3 regions of the Mesorhizobium sp. B2-8-5 genome follow, and region 1 is predicted to be linked to each of the others. Evidence: predicted binding sites of a transcription regulator. Region 1 holds the regulator's gene; each other region holds the start of a gene.
What was found. Region 1 encodes PhoB, which activates phosphate uptake and scavenging genes when phosphate is short. Its sites were predicted from a motif close to TGTCATNNANCTGTCAT; they were not measured.
Positions count from the first base shown of each region.

Region 2: the regulator PhoB is predicted to act here: its motif matches at 2,860-2,876, upstream of ppk2 (polyphosphate kinase 2).
Region 3: the regulator PhoB is predicted to act here: its motif matches at 2,761-2,777, upstream of FJ430_RS23535 (RNA degradosome polyphosphate kinase).

Region 1 covers NZ_CP083951.1:1,465,249-1,470,159, forward strand. The annotation lists gene pstA (phosphate ABC transporter permease PstA) at 1-448, shown strand, start outside; gene pstB (phosphate ABC transporter ATP-binding protein PstB) at 445-1,248, shown strand; gene phoU (phosphate signaling complex protein PhoU) at 1,269-1,976, shown strand; gene phoB (phosphate regulon transcriptional regulator PhoB) at 1,993-2,682, shown strand; gene FJ430_RS07140 (ROK family protein) at 3,005-4,246, opposite strand; gene xylF (D-xylose ABC transporter substrate-binding protein) at 4,517-4,911, shown strand, end outside.
Region 2 covers NZ_CP083951.1:4,577,493-4,582,403, forward strand. The annotation lists gene hemB (porphobilinogen synthase) at 1-535, shown strand, start outside; gene FJ430_RS22390 (hypothetical protein) at 670-762, shown strand; gene FJ430_RS22395 (dihydrofolate reductase family protein) at 952-1,599, shown strand; gene ppk2 (polyphosphate kinase 2) at 1,844-2,764, opposite strand; gene FJ430_RS22405 (aldo/keto reductase) at 3,020-4,063, shown strand; gene FJ430_RS22410 (glycosyl transferase family 90) at 4,080-4,911, opposite strand, start outside.
Region 3 covers NZ_CP083951.1:4,816,711-4,821,621, forward strand. The annotation lists gene ppx (exopolyphosphatase) at 1-411, opposite strand, end outside; gene FJ430_RS23535 (RNA degradosome polyphosphate kinase) at 408-2,603, opposite strand; gene FJ430_RS23540 (zinc-finger domain-containing protein) at 2,856-3,101, shown strand; gene FJ430_RS23545 (FAD-dependent monooxygenase) at 3,131-4,363, shown strand; gene FJ430_RS23550 (TIGR02117 family protein) at 4,523-4,911, opposite strand, start outside.

The DNA.
Region 1 (4,911 bases):
GGGGCACTTCTCGGCGATTGCCGGCGCCGTCGCGCTGTCGATCCTGGTGATCCCCGTCGTGGTGCGCACCACCGAGGACATGCTGAACCTTGTGCCCAACGCGCTACGCGAAGCAGGCGCCGCCATCGGCGCGCCGCGCTGGGTGGTGATCCGCTCCGTCGCCTACCGCGCGGCAATGTCGGGCATCGTCACCGGCATATTGCTGGCGATCGCCCGCATCTCCGGCGAGACGGCGCCGCTTCTCTTCACCGCGCTCAACAACCAGTTCTGGTCGAGCAATCTCAATGCGCCGATGGCCAGCCTGCCGGTGACCATCTTCCAGTTCGCTCTCAGCCCTTACGAGGAATGGCAGCAACTGGCCTGGACGGGCGCACTCATAATCACCCTGACGGTTCTCGGGCTGAGCATCATCGCCCGCAGCCTAACCGGACGCAGAGAGGACAGATGAAACCGATGTTGTCCACCGACCTGAACGCAGCCGACACGACCGTCGAGAAGGCCAAGATCGAGGTCAAGAACCTCAATTTCTACTATGGCCAGTCGAAGGCGCTGAAGGACATCAACCTGTCCCTGCCCGAGCGCAGCGTCACAGCCTTCATCGGCCCGTCGGGCTGCGGGAAGTCGACGCTGCTGCGCGTGCTCAACCGCATCTACGAGCTCTATCCGAAGCAGAGCGCCGAGGGCCAGGTGCTGCTCGACGGCAAGAACATCCTCGACCGCTCGCAGGACCTCAACCTGCTGCGCACCAAGATCGGCATGGTGTTCCAGAAGCCGACGCCGTTCCCGATGTCGATCTACGAGAACATCGCCTTCGGCGTCAGGCTCTATGAGAAGATCAGCAAGGCCGAGATGGATAGCCGCGTCGAGCAGGCGCTGAAGCGCGCCGCGCTGTGGACCGAGGTCAAGGACAAGCTCAACGCCAGCGGCCTCAGCCTCTCGGGCGGCCAGCAGCAGCGCCTGTGCATCGCCCGCACCGTGGCGGTGAAGCCCGAGGTCATCCTGCTCGACGAGCCGGCCTCGGCGCTCGATCCGCTGTCGACGGCAAAGATCGAGGAACTGATCGACGAATTGCAGGCCGACTACACGATCGTCATCGTCACCCACAACATGCAGCAGGCGGCGCGCGTGTCGCGGCAGACGGCGTTCATGTATCTGGGCGAGCTGGTGGAGTTCGACCGGACCGAGAAGATCTTCACCTCGCCCCGCGAGAAGCGCACGCAGGACTACATTACCGGCCGCTTCGGCTGAGTTCATACGAGGACATCATCATGGCCGAACATACCGTCGCCTCCTTCGACGAGGATCTGAGGCAGATCAGCCGGCTCATCAACGACATGGGCGATCTCGCCAGCTCCATGGTCGGCGGTGCGACCAGGGCGCTGCTCGAGACCGACAATGCGCTGGCGCAGCGCGTCGTCTCCGACGACGCCATCATGGACGCTCGTCAGCGCGAGCTCGACGACCGCGCCATCACGCTGATCGCCAAGCGGCAGCCGATGGCGGACGACCTGCGCAACGTGGTCGGCTCGATCCGCATGGCGGGCGACCTCGAACGCATCGGCGATCTCGCCAAGAACATCGCCAAGCGTGTCGGCTCGGTCGGCGTCAGCGCCGCGCCGCGCGACCTCACGCATTCGATCGATTCGATGGCGCAGCTGGTGCTGATCCAGGTCCAGGCCGTGATCCAGGAATATATGGTGGGCGATGCCACGGCGCTGGCCAAGCTTCGCAACGACGACGAGCGCATCGACGTCAAATACACGTCCGTCTTCCGCGAGCTGTTGACCTACATGATGGAAGACCCGCGCAACATCACCGCTTGCACGCATCTTCTGTTCTGCGCCAAGAACCTCGAGCGCATCGGCGACCATGTGACCAACATCGCCGAGAACGCCTATTATGTGCTGACCGGCACGCAATTGCCCGCCAATCGTCCGAAGCAGGACGAGACCGCAATGTCGGCGCCGGCGGCCTGACGAAAAGGTTACCCCGATGATCGCGCCACGCATCATGGTGGTGGAGGACGAGGAGCCGCTGGGGGTGCTGCTCCGCTACAATCTCGAATCCGAGGGTTACCAGGTCGAAGTGGTGACCCGCGGCGACGAGGCCGAAATCCGCCTTCAGGAAAACGTTCCCGACCTGCTCGTGCTCGACTGGATGGTGCCGGCGGTTTCCGGTATCGAGCTCTGCCGGCGTCTCAGGATGCGGCCCGAGACCGAGCGGCTGCCGATCATCATGCTGACGGCGCGCGGCGAGGAAAGCGACCGCGTGCGCGGCCTCTCGACCGGCGCCGACGACTATCTGGTCAAGCCGTTCTCGACGCCGGAGTTCATGGCGCGCGTCAAGGCGCTGCTGCGCCGCGCCAAGCCGGAGGTGCTGTCCAGCGTGCTCAAGGTCGGCGACATCGTGCTCGACCGCGAATCGCACCGGGTCTACCGCAAGAAGAGCGAGATCCGGCTCGGGCCGACCGAGTTCCGCCTGCTCGAATTCATGATGCGCCATCCCGGCCGCGTGTTCTCGCGAAGCCAGTTGCTCGACAATGTCTGGGGCGAGACGATCTATATCGACGAGCGCACCGTGGACGTCCATGTCGGGCGCCTGCGCAAGGCGGTCAACAACGGCCGCATGCCGGACGTCATCCGCACCATCCGCGGGGCGGGGTACGCGATCAGGGAGGATTAGGTCCCGAGGGCGGAAGTTCCGACGGGATCGGCACTTCCAACATTTACGCTGGTGGGTAGTCGAGACGCTTGCGCTTCGTCATCCACGGGCGGAGCAAGGAGCGAAGCGACGCGCGCAGACCCGAGGATCCATTCCGTGACTTCCACGCGCCGCTATGGCGCAGAACTCTGCACCACTGCACCCTACGATCGAGGTAACGGCATGGATTCCAGGGTCTGCGCGCGTCGCTTCGCTCCTTGCTCCGCCCTGGAATGACGAAGTCGCGGTGGCTTCGGCCAATCTCCAACGTTGGTGCGATTCGCGGCTTCAGCGCCACGTTCGCTCAGGCCACGTTCTTCCCGGCCCCCGCTCTGGCCTGCACCCCCGGCGCGAAAATCTCCTGATCGACGAAGGTCAGCGCGCGCATGGCGCAGCCTTCGCGGATAAGCGGCAGTTCGTTCGGCTCGGTGTCGAAGGAGATCGATTCCGAGTGCTGGCCGCCGGCGGTCTGGGCGATCGCCTCTCGCAGCGCCGGCTCGATCAGGTCGAAGGCGGCCGCGCTTACGCCGACCATGGCGACAGGCGCCGGGTCGATAAGGGCGAACAGGCTGCCGAGGCCGAAACCGAGTGCTTCGCCGGCCCGGCGATAAGCCTCCCGCTCGGGTCCGTCCTCCTGCCGGGCTTTCGCGGCCAGCGCGCGCATATCGGCGTCACCGACGTCGGTCGGCGTGGCATCCTCGCTTATTCCCATGGCGCTGCGCCAGATCGCGTAATTGCCGGCATAGGCCTCGACGCAGCCGCGGCGGCCGCAGCGGCAACGCGCGCCGCCCGGACGATGGATCATATGGCCGAACTCGCCGCCGGAGGAATGTGTGCCGCTGAACAGCGCGCCCTTCAGCACCAGGCCCATGCCGATACCGTGCGAGAGCAGGATGGCGATGAAGTCGTCGCGATAGCGCTCGGGATCGCGCCATTGCAGCGCCACCGCCATCATGTTGCAGTCGTTCTCCATGGTGGCGGGAATACCGAATTCCCGTTCGAGGAGGTCGGCGAAAGGGATGTCGGTCAGCGGCGTGATCGGCGACCACAGCATGGCGCGTGAATGGGAATCGGTGATGCCCTGAATGCCCATGGCGATGCGGGCGACGCTGCCCACGTCGAGGTCGGGATCCCGCAACCGGCGCCGGACGATCGCCATGCATTCGCCGATCAGCTCGTCGCGGGGCATGACGAGCGTGTCGAGGCGCTGCTGCTCCTCGGCAACCACCTGGCCGGCATAATCGATCACGGCGACTGACAGGAAGTTCAGCGACAGCACCACGGTCAGCACCGCGGCGGCTTCGGGGTTCAGCGCCAGACCGATCTGCGGCCGGCCGCGTTTCAACGCCGTCGGCTCGCTGGCCTTGCTTTCGGTGAGAATGCCTTCCTGGATCAGATCGGCGGAGATCGCCGAAATGGTCGAGTGGCTGAGCCCGGTGGTGGCGGCAATCTCCGTGCGCGAGGGCTGGCCGGCGCGGCGCACGGCCGAAATCACCATGGCGCGGTTGCGCCGGCGCAAATCGTCGTGACGGATTCCGACCGACATCGTCTCGCACGTCCTCCCAGTCATCGCGGCCTTGTGATGATGATGCCATGGCCTGTCGGTGACATGCTAGGGATAGTGGCAGAAGCCGCAGCCTGTGTCATTATTTATTGCGGATGTCGAAAAAAATGCCCTGACCCATCAAAACCCATCAGAATCGCAGTTGACAGCGTCGTTTTGCTGGATCACTATTTTTTTGAGGCTCGAAAAAAAGCCTCTATGCCGGCCTTCGGGCCAGTCTGGGTCGCGCCGCACAGGCGCAGGGAGGATATCATGAAGAAATTCGCAGCCGCCATTCTGGCGGGCGTTGCCATGTCGCTGACGCTGGCGTCGGTCGCCGAGGCGAAGGACAAGGTGATCGGCGTGTCGTGGTCGAATTTCCAGGAAGAGCGCTGGAAGACCGACGAAGCGGCGATGAAGGCCGCCATCGAGGCCGCCGGCGACAAGTATATCTCGGCCGACGCGCAGTCCAATCCGGGCAAGCAGCTGACCGACGTCGAAAGCCTGATCTCGCAAGGCGCCAACGCGCTGATCATCCTGGCGCAGGATGCCTCGGCAATCGGCCCGGCGGTGCAGAAGGCGCTCGATGAAGGCATTCCGGTCGTCGGCTACGACCGCCTGATCGAGAACAAGGACGTGTTCTACCTGACCTTCGATAACAAGGAAGT
Region 2 (4,911 bases), 3.1 Mb from region 1:
CGCCGCGGCCGTCATCCAGGCGGCGGCCGGCGCCGACATCATCGCGCCGTCGGACATGATGGACGGCCGCATCGGCGCCATCCGCGACGCGCTCGACGCCAACGGTTTCCAGGACGTGGCGATCATGTCGTACGCGACGAAATTCGCCTCGGCCTTCTACGGGCCCTATCGCGAGGCGGTCGGCACTGCCGGCCTGCTCAAGGGCGACAAGAACACCTACTACATCGACCACGCCAATTCGGACGAAGCGGTGCGCGAGGCCGAGCAGGACCTCGCCGAAGGCGCCGACATGCTGATGGTGAAGCCCGGCCTGCCCTATCTCGACATCATCCGCCGGCTGAAGGACGAACTCCAGATGCCGACCTTCGCCTATCAGGTGTCGGGCGAATATTCGATGATCAAGGCAGCCGCCGCCAATGGCTGGATCGACGGCGAGAAGGCGATGCTGGAATCGCTGCTTTCGCTGAAGCGGGCGGGCTGCGACGGCGTGCTGACCTATTTTGCGCCGGTGGTGGCGCAGATGCTGAAGGGCTAGACCTGCCTCGCGATTTTGGAACTCTGACGGGATCCATTAGAATGGATCTATGAGCAGGAACGATGTGATCGAACGGTTGCAGAAGTGGCATAGGCAACATCCTGCGTCATGAATATCACAAGACTTCCGAAGCCATCGTCTGGGCTGTCGTGACAGACAATTTGCCGGCGCTACGCGTTGCCATTGAACGCATTCTTGATGCTGCCGGCCCAGAGTTGCCCAGCTAATCGCTTTTCTCGACGAAAAATTGCGACGGCATCCCTTACCCGCTTCGCCCCAATATCCCGGGCAGCTGCCTTTCCGGCGACGATCCCGACGCTGCCCGACTCGATTGCCGGAAAATACCGCTTGCATTTCGCAATCGGCCAGGCTACTCAACAACCGATTGCGAATTACAACTGGTTTAGGAGGCAATCATGTCCAAGCTGCGTGTCAACGGTTTTACCCTGTCGCTCGACGGCTACGGCGCCGGTCCCGATCAGACGCTTGAACATCCGCTCGGTGTCGGTGGCGAGACCCTGCACAAATGGTTGGTCACCACCCGGACATTCCACCAGATGGTGATTGGCAAGGATGGCGGCGCGACCGGTGTCGACGACGACTTGGCCATCCGCAGTTTCGAGAATGTCGGCGCCTACATTCTCGGCCGCAACATGTTCGGGCCGATCCGCGGCGAATGGCCGGACGACAACTGGAAAGGCTGGTGGGGCGACAACCCGCCCTATCATGTTCCGACTTTCGTGCTGACCCGCTACAAACGCGCGCCAATCACGATGGAAGGCGGCACGACGTTCTACTTCGTCACCGACGGCATCCACTCGGCGCTCGAACAGGCTAAGGCCGCGGCCGGGAGCAAGGATGTGCGGATCGGCGGCGGTGTTTCGACTTTCCGGCAATATCTCCAGGAACGGCTGATCGACGAGATGCATCTGGCGATTTCGCCGGTGCTGCTCGGCTCGGGCGAGCATCTTTTCGCCGGCCTCGACATGGTGAAGCTCGGCTATCGCTGCAACGAGCAAGTGGCGACGGCGAACGCTTTGCATGTGATGATCGGGCGAGCGTGAGTACAGCTCTTTCTTCCCGTCACTATACGGGGAGAAATGCCCGGCAGGGCAATGAGGGCGGCGCGGCCTTTGAGATCAGCGGCAAGCCCGCAATGGCAGCGAATTGGGGCTCAATCGCCGACGCCGGCGCAGCCCCTCATCCGCCCTTCGGGCGTTCGTCGTTCGAAAAGCCAAGCAATTAGCTTTTCGCCCGCTGCGCGGACCACTCCTCACCTCCCCGTGAAACGGGGAGAAGGAAAAGGCCTCAATACTTCTCCGGCACGTAGAGCTCGCGCGGCAGCACTTGGCGCTCATAGGACGGGTTGAAGACGCGGTCGGGCAGCGAGATGTCCTCGTGCGGAACCTCTTCATACGGCATCTGCTGCAATAGGTGGTCGATGCAGTTCAGCCGCGCCCGCTTCTTGTCGTTGCCCTCGACGATGAACCAGGGCGCTTCCGGAATGTTGGTGCGGGCGAAGGTCTCTTCCTTGGCCTTGGTGTACTGCTCCCAGCGCACGCGCGACTGCAGGTCCATTGGCGACAGCTTCCACTGCTTCATCGGATCGTGGATGCGCATCAGGAAGCGCATCTGCTGTTCCTCATCGGTGATCGAGAACCAGTATTTGACGAGCGTGATGCCGGAACGGACCAGCATACGCTCGAATTCCGGCACGTCGTTGAAGAACTCCTCGACTTGGTCCCCATTGGCAAAGCCCATCACCCGCTCGACGCCGGAGCGGTTGTACCAGGAGCGGTCGAACAGCACGATCTCGCCGCCCGCGGGTAGATGCGGCACGTAGCGCTGGAAATACCATTGCGATTTCTCGCGCTCGGTCGGCGCCGGCAGCGCCACGACGCGGGCGATGCGCGGATTGAGCCGCTGCGTGATGCGCTTGATGACGCCGCCCTTGCCGGCGGAATCGCGGCCTTCGAAGACCACCACCAGCTTCTTCTTGTGGTAGGCGACCCAGGACTGCAGCTTGATCAATTCCGACTGCAGCCTGAGCAGCTCGCGGAAATAGGTCATGCGCTCCATGGAGGGCGGATGCGACTTCTTGTAGATCTTGGCGATCTCGAGCGAGAGCGCCGGCTCGGAAAGCTCCAACTCATAGTCCTCGTCGAGCGTATCCTCGAGCTCGGCTTCCAGCCAATCCTTCGCCCCGGAATTCGGTTTCACTTCATTCATCGCGCAGCTCCGTCTGCCTGTCGGCCATCATCGCTTCGGAATCCGCTCCGTCTCCGGGCGGACACTCCGTAAATCGACTGAGATACAGAGGCGCAATGACGGTTTTATTGCAATCGTCCGGCAGCAGGCCTCGAAGATATGTGATCGGTCCGTATCGATAGCGGGGCGACAAGCGGCGGGAATTGTCCTACAAATCCCCTCGCCTCTTCCCGGCGCTCGCCACGGCGCCTCTTCAAACAAATTGCGAGGACTGACATGGAATACCGCACGCTGGGCCGATCGGGCTTGAAAATCTCGACATTGACGCTTGGCACAATGACCTTCGGCGGCGCCGGTCCGTTCGCCGCCGTCGGCAATTCGGATCTCTCGGAAGCCAAACGCATCATCGACACCTGCATCGATGCCGGCATCAACCTCATCGATACCGCCAATGTCTATTCCAACGGATTGTCGGAAGAGATCATCGGCGAGGCGCTTGGCGGCAAGCGCAAGAACGACGTGCTGATCGCCTCGAAGGCGCGCATGCGCATCGGCACCGGCCCCAATGACGAAGGCCTGTCGCGCCACCATCTGATCCGCGAATGCGAGAAGAGCCTGAAGCGGCTCAGGACCGACGTCATCGACATCTATTTCGTCCACCAGTGGGACGGGCTCACGCCGCTGGAGGAGACGATCGCGGCGCTCGACACCTTGGTCAACCAGGGCAAGATCCGCTATATCGGCTGCTCCAATTATTCGGGCTGGCAGGTGATGAAGGCTCTTGCCGTCAGCGACAGCCGCCATCAGGCCCGTTTCGTCACCCAGCAGATCCACTACACGCTGGAAGCGCGCGAGGCCGAATATGAATTGCTGCCGATCTCGGTCGACCAGGGCCTGGGCGTGCTGGTCTGGAGCCCGCTGGCGGGCGGCCTGCTCTCCGGCAAATACCATCGCGACAGCCCGACCGCGCGCCAGGTCGGCGGCTGGACGGAGCCGCCGATCCGCGACGAGGACCGCCTGTGGCGCATCGTCGACGTGCTCAACGAGATCGGCAAGGCACGCGGCGTCTCAGGGGCGCAGGTCGCGCTTGCCTGGCTGCTTGGCCGCCCGGCTGTGAGTTCGCTGGTGATCGGCGCCCGCAACGAGGCGCAGCTCAAGGACAACCTCGCCGCGGCCAGCCTTTCGCTCACCGAGGAGGAGCGGCAGCGCCTCGACGTCGTCAGCCGGCCGCCGGTGCTTTATCCCTACTGGCACCAGCAGTTCACCGCCAGGGACCGTTTCGGGCCGGCCGATAAGGTGTTCGACCGCTCTCACGCTTAGGGCTGCGGCCGGACGTTCAGCCGGCGATGAAGCGCCAGACTTCCGCGTCGGGCTTTATCTGCCCGCTCAGCACGAAATATTTGTAGAGGACGAGCAGCGAGATCGCCTGCTCGTCCTGTTCATTGCCGAATTTGCGGCAATAGGCGTTGGCGGCGGCGGTTATCCGCCCCGCCTCGGCGGGGTGTTTTTCGAAATAGGCCACCTTGTCGACCAGATCGGAAAAATCCTGCCGCAGCGGCACGTAGTGGACATTGGGTTCGACCTGGGCTTCCGCGAACCAGGTTTCGTAGGTCGGCTCCGGCATCAGGCAGAGCGAATTGGAGCTCATGATCCATTTCAGGTTTGTCGCGACATCATTGCCTTCGAGCGAGACGATGTAGCGATACTGTCGCTGCTGCTCGATGTTCAGGAACGGCTTGCGGTATCCGTCCGGCGCGTCGGGCTTGTGGGAACCCGCGTCGCAAAACGGCAGGTCAGCGGCCTTTTCCACGAAGCGGGTGCGAAGCGGATTATTGAGATGCCCCCGCCAGACCACCATCGGCCGCTTGTCGGCGAAAGACAGCTTGTCGGGCGGCATGTAGAAGTGGCGGAACTTGTTCAGCTTCATCAGCACGCCATTGGCGTTGTCGTCGCCAATGGGGCGGTCCTTGACGATCCTCGGCACCTCCGGAATGCCGACGACATCGCCATATTCGAAATCGATCAGCAGGCCGGGATCGAAATAGCGGGCGAATTCCTTGAGATCGTAATAATACATGCTGGACGCGGACGGCAGCTTGCCGACGGCCACGGCGTCGGGACTCGGCACGAACGGGTGTTCCAGCTTGTTGTAGTAATTCAGTCGCTCG
Region 3 (4,911 bases), 3.1 Mb from region 1:
CGGATGGAAGCCGGAAATGACGCCGAGCGCCGAATAATAGGCTTCCTGACGACCGGTGAGCACGCGGATCTCGGTTTTCAGAACGTCCTCGGCGCGATGGATGAAATCGGGGCCGTTGCCTGCCTCGCGCGCCGCCGCGGTGGCCAGCACATACATATGCTCGGCGCCGGCTTGATCCGAAAGCGCGCGAAAACGGCGGAATTCCTCCATCGACCGCGTCACCGCCTCGGGGTCGAGCTTGCCCGTCGAAACGATGCCGCGCCCGAGGCCGGCCAGCATCTTTTCGTTGAACAGAAGCGTGGGCGAGCGTGCCAGCCCCTCATAGACGACGAGGCGGATCGAGTTCGATCCGATGTCGATGATCGACAGCGGCCGCCGGTCCTGAAGCCGGCCCTGGGAAACTGCAATCACGCGGCGCCGTTCTTCTTGCGGCGCTTGAACTGGGCGATGCGCTTGGGCGCATGCGATTTCAGCGCGTCGCCCCGTCCGGAGAGGCTCGGATTGGTCATGAAATATTCCTGCGCGTTGAACGGTTCTTCGCCTTCCTCCAGCACAACGCGCCGGGAGGTGCCGTCAGCCAATACGTCGAAACTTTGCTGGTTGTCCATGATGTTGCCCAGCATGATCTGACCAAGCACCTGTTCATGCACAGTTGGATTGGTGATGGGCACCAGGGTCTCGACGCGGCGGTCGAGATTGCGCGGCATCATGTCGGCCGACGAGATGTAGACGACCGCCTCGTCCGACGGCAGGCCATGGCCGTTGCCGAAGCAGAAGATGCGGCTGTGCTCAAGGAAGCGGCCGACGATTGATTTCACCCTGATATTCTCGGAAAGACCCGGCACCTGCGGCCGCAGACAACAGATGCCGCGCACGACGAGGTCGACCTCGACGCCGGCGCGGCTGGCGTCGTAAAGCGCGTCGATGATGGTCGGATCGACCAGCGCATTCATCTTCATCCAAATGCGCGCCGGTCGGCCTTCGCGGGCATGGACGATCTCGTCCGAGATGTGTTTCAGGATGCGGTTGCGCAGCGTGAAGGGCGATACGGCAAGGCGCATCTCCTCGGCGGGCTCGGCATAGCCGGTGATGAAATTGAAGAGCTGCGCGACATCGCGCGCGATCGTCGGGTCGGTGGTGAAGAAGGACAGGTCGGTGTAGATGCGGGCGGTAACCGGGTGGTAGTTGCCGGTGCCGAGATGCACGTAGTTGCGCAGCCGGCCATCCTCGCGGCGCACGATCAAAGACATCTTGGCGTGGGTCTTCAGCTCCAGGAAGCCGAACACGACCTGCACGCCGGCGCGTTCGAGGTCGCGCGCCCAGCGGATGTTGGCTTCCTCGTCAAAGCGCGCCTTGAGCTCGACAAGCGCCGTGACCGACTTGCCGGCCTCGGCGGCGTCGATCAGAGCGCGCACGATCGGGCTGTCGTTGGAGGTGCGGTAGAGCGTCTGCTTGATCGCCACCACTTCCGGGTCGGCGGCGGCCTGGCGCAGGAACTGCACCACCACGTCGAAGGACTCGTATGGGTGATGGACGACGATGTCCTTCTCGCGGATGGCGGCGAAGCAGTCGCCGCCATGCTCGCGGATGCGCTCGGGAAAGCGCGGATTGTAGGGCGTGAATTTGAGGTCGTCGCGCGGAATGGCGACGATCTCGGAGATCTGGTTGAGCGCCAGCGGACCGGTGAGCACGCTGATGCGGCTCGACGAGACGCCGAGCTCGCCGGCGACGAAGTCCCGCAACGCGGCCGGCATCAGCGTGTCGAACTCGATGCGGATCACCGAGCCGCGGCGGCGTCGCTTCAGAGCCGTTTCGAACAGGCGCACCAGGTCTTCCGACTCTTCCTCGACCTCGATGTCGCTGTCGCGGATGATGCGGAACGTGCCGGAGCCCTTGACCTCGTAGCCGGGGAAAAGCTTGCCGATATAGATACCGACCACTTCCTCCAGCGGAATGAAGCGGACATGGTTCTTGCGGTCGGGCAGGCGGATGAAACGCTTGAGCGCCACCGGCAAGCGCAGCAGCGCGCTCATCTCCTCGCCATTCTTGCGATGGCGCAACTGCAGGGCGATGGAAAAACCGAGATTGGGAATGAACGGAAACGGATGCGCCGGGTCGATCGACAGCGGCGTCAGCACCGGGAAAACCTGTTCCTGGAAATGCTCCTCCAGCCAGGCCTTCTCGTCCTTGGTCAGCGCATCGCGGGTGATGCTTTCGATGCCTTCCTTGTTGAGCAGGACCATCAGCGCCGAGAGGCTCTTCTGCTGGTCCTCCTGCAGACGCTCGACCTCGCGCAGCAATTGCTCGAGCTGCTGCTCGGGCGTGCGGCCGTCCGGGCTTTTCAGCGCGATGCCCTCGCGCACCTGGCCGGCAAGGCCGGCGACGCGGACCATGAAGAATTCGTCGAGATTGGCGGCCGAGATCGACAGGAAGCGGACGCGTTCGAGCAGCGGATGATGCTCGTTCAGCGATTCCTCCAGCACGCGGCGGTTGAATTGCAGCCAGGAAAATTCGCGGTTGACGAAACGGTCGGGATTGCCGCCGTCCGGGCTTGCCGCCTCGACGGTGATGAACTCGCTCTGCACAGGCTTCAGTTCGTTCATGGTTTCCCGCTCTTGCCCGCAGCCGTCCCTAGGAGGCGCCGCATATTGCCGTTCAACGACGCTCTAACATGTCTTTGTGACGCATGATCGTCACGGAATCGCTCCGACACCGGCCCCATGCGCTTAACCGGCTCAACTTATCCTCTGCCAGCCTTTTGCGACAGTTTGATTTCATCGATCTTGCAAACGGACCTGTTATGCTCCAGATGCAGACTGGTCACACCCACTGGCCGAACCCAATTGGAGACGACGATGGCAGGCGGCAGCATTCCCCATTTCCAGAACGACGCGGGCCACCCGGTCATCGAGATCGGCGTCAAGGAATTCATGTGCACCGGCGCCAATCCGCCTTTCGACCATCCGCATGTGTTCCTCGACATGGGCGACGACAATGAGAAGGTCTGCCCCTACTGTTCGACGCTCTACCGCTATTCAGCGTCGCTGAAGGCGACGGAAACGCAGCCGGCCGGCTGCCTCTATGTCGACCAGGCCGCCTGACCCTGCAGATCACGAACGACTGCTAGATCATGGCTGAAACACGGTCCCGGCAAATCGTCATCGCCGGGGCTGGCATCGCCGGGCTGACGGCGGCGCTTGCCTTTGCCGAGCGCGGCTTCCCGGTAAAATTGTTCGAGCAGGCAAAGCAACTCGAAGCGGCCGGCGCCGGCCTCCAGCTTTCCCCCAACGCGACCCGCATCCTGCGCCGGCTCGGCGTGCTCGACCGCCTGCTGCCCAACGCGATCCGGCCGCAAGCGGTGGTGCTGAAGGACGCGGGAAGCCTGCGCGAGCTGGCGCGTGTGCCGCTCGGGGAAGCCGGAGAAAAACGCTGGGGCGCGCCCTACCTGGTGGCGCACCGCGCCGACCTGCAGGCAGCGCTGATGGCCACGGCGGCGGACCGGCCAGATATAGAGCTTGTCACCGGGGCGCGCGTGACCGGCATCGCCCTCGACCCGCAAAGCGTGACCGCGACGGTCGAGATCGACGGCAAAGCGACGAGTGTCACGGGCGGCCTGCTGATCGGAGCGGACGGTGTTTGGTCTTCGCTTCGCGCGGGGCTTGCCAAGACGGCCGGCTTTGCGGCGAGTCGCTTTTCGGGCGAGCTCGCCTGGCGCGCGACGGTCCCTGCGGAAAGTGCCGCCGGCCAGGCCTTTGCGCAAATCGGCGCCGCAAACTGCGTCACCACCTTCCTGCATCCCGGCTTCCACATGGTCGCCTATCCGGTGAGCAAGGGCCGCGCCTTCAACCTTGCGGCCTTCACCAAGGGCGAGCGCATCGCCGAAAGCTGGTCCGGCCATGCGGACCCTGCGATCCTCTCAGGCGCCATCCGAGGCACGGCGGCGGCACTGTCGAGGCTGGTAGCACTCGCCGGCCCCTGGACGGCGTTCCCCATCCACACGGTCGAGCAGCGCCGCTGGGCAACGCCGGACGGCATCGCGCTGATCGGTGACGCTGCGCATGCCATGACGCCGTTCGCGGCCCAAGGCGCGGCGATGGGAATCGAGGACGCCTCGATGCTCGCCAATCTGGTCGCCGATTTTCCGGGCGATCCAAGGCAGAGCCTGACGGTTTGGGAGAATCTCAGACGGCCGCGCGTCGAAAAAGTGCTGAAACGCGGCGCGCTCAATCGCTTGGCCTGGCATGCCAGGGGACCGGTGGCGATCGTCCGCAACCTGGTGCTGGCGACGCGGCCGGCGGAGAAGCTCGCCGCGGACTTGGACTGGCTCTATGGCTGGGAGGAGCGGAAGGTGGTCAGGCGGTAGAGCGGCAGACGACCGGATAGGCTGGCGCGAAGGAACGAGGCGCTCGCCAATTGCTACTAAAGCGCGTCGCGCTGAAGCGGATTCAGGCGACGCGCTTTAGCCTTTGTTTTCATGCATGTCGTTATCGCAAAACCGCTGCACACTTTTGCGCGACATGCATTAATCATACAACCGCAACGACCACCACAGCGTCACCGGCAGCGGGTTCCACCATCCCGTGCGCAGGCCGGCGGTGCGCAGCGCAGCCGCCGTCCAGGTGTTGCAGCCGACCAGGGCGTTGAAATGGCCGTTGGCTTCGTAGAAGCGGTCGAAGGTTGAATACCCAGCATTCTCGATCGCCATCGGGCCACCCGGCCCCTGCCGAAAACTCGCCGCGATATGGTCGAGCAGCGCCGCAAAATGCGCTTCGTCGATGTCGAAGCCGGCGACGGCGGGATGCTGCTCCTTGATCGCGCCGGCGACATCGACATGCATCACCGAAGCGTCGATAGTGAGCGCTTTCAACACCGGCGCGGCCTTCAGCTGCGACCATGTCGGGGTTTCCAGAT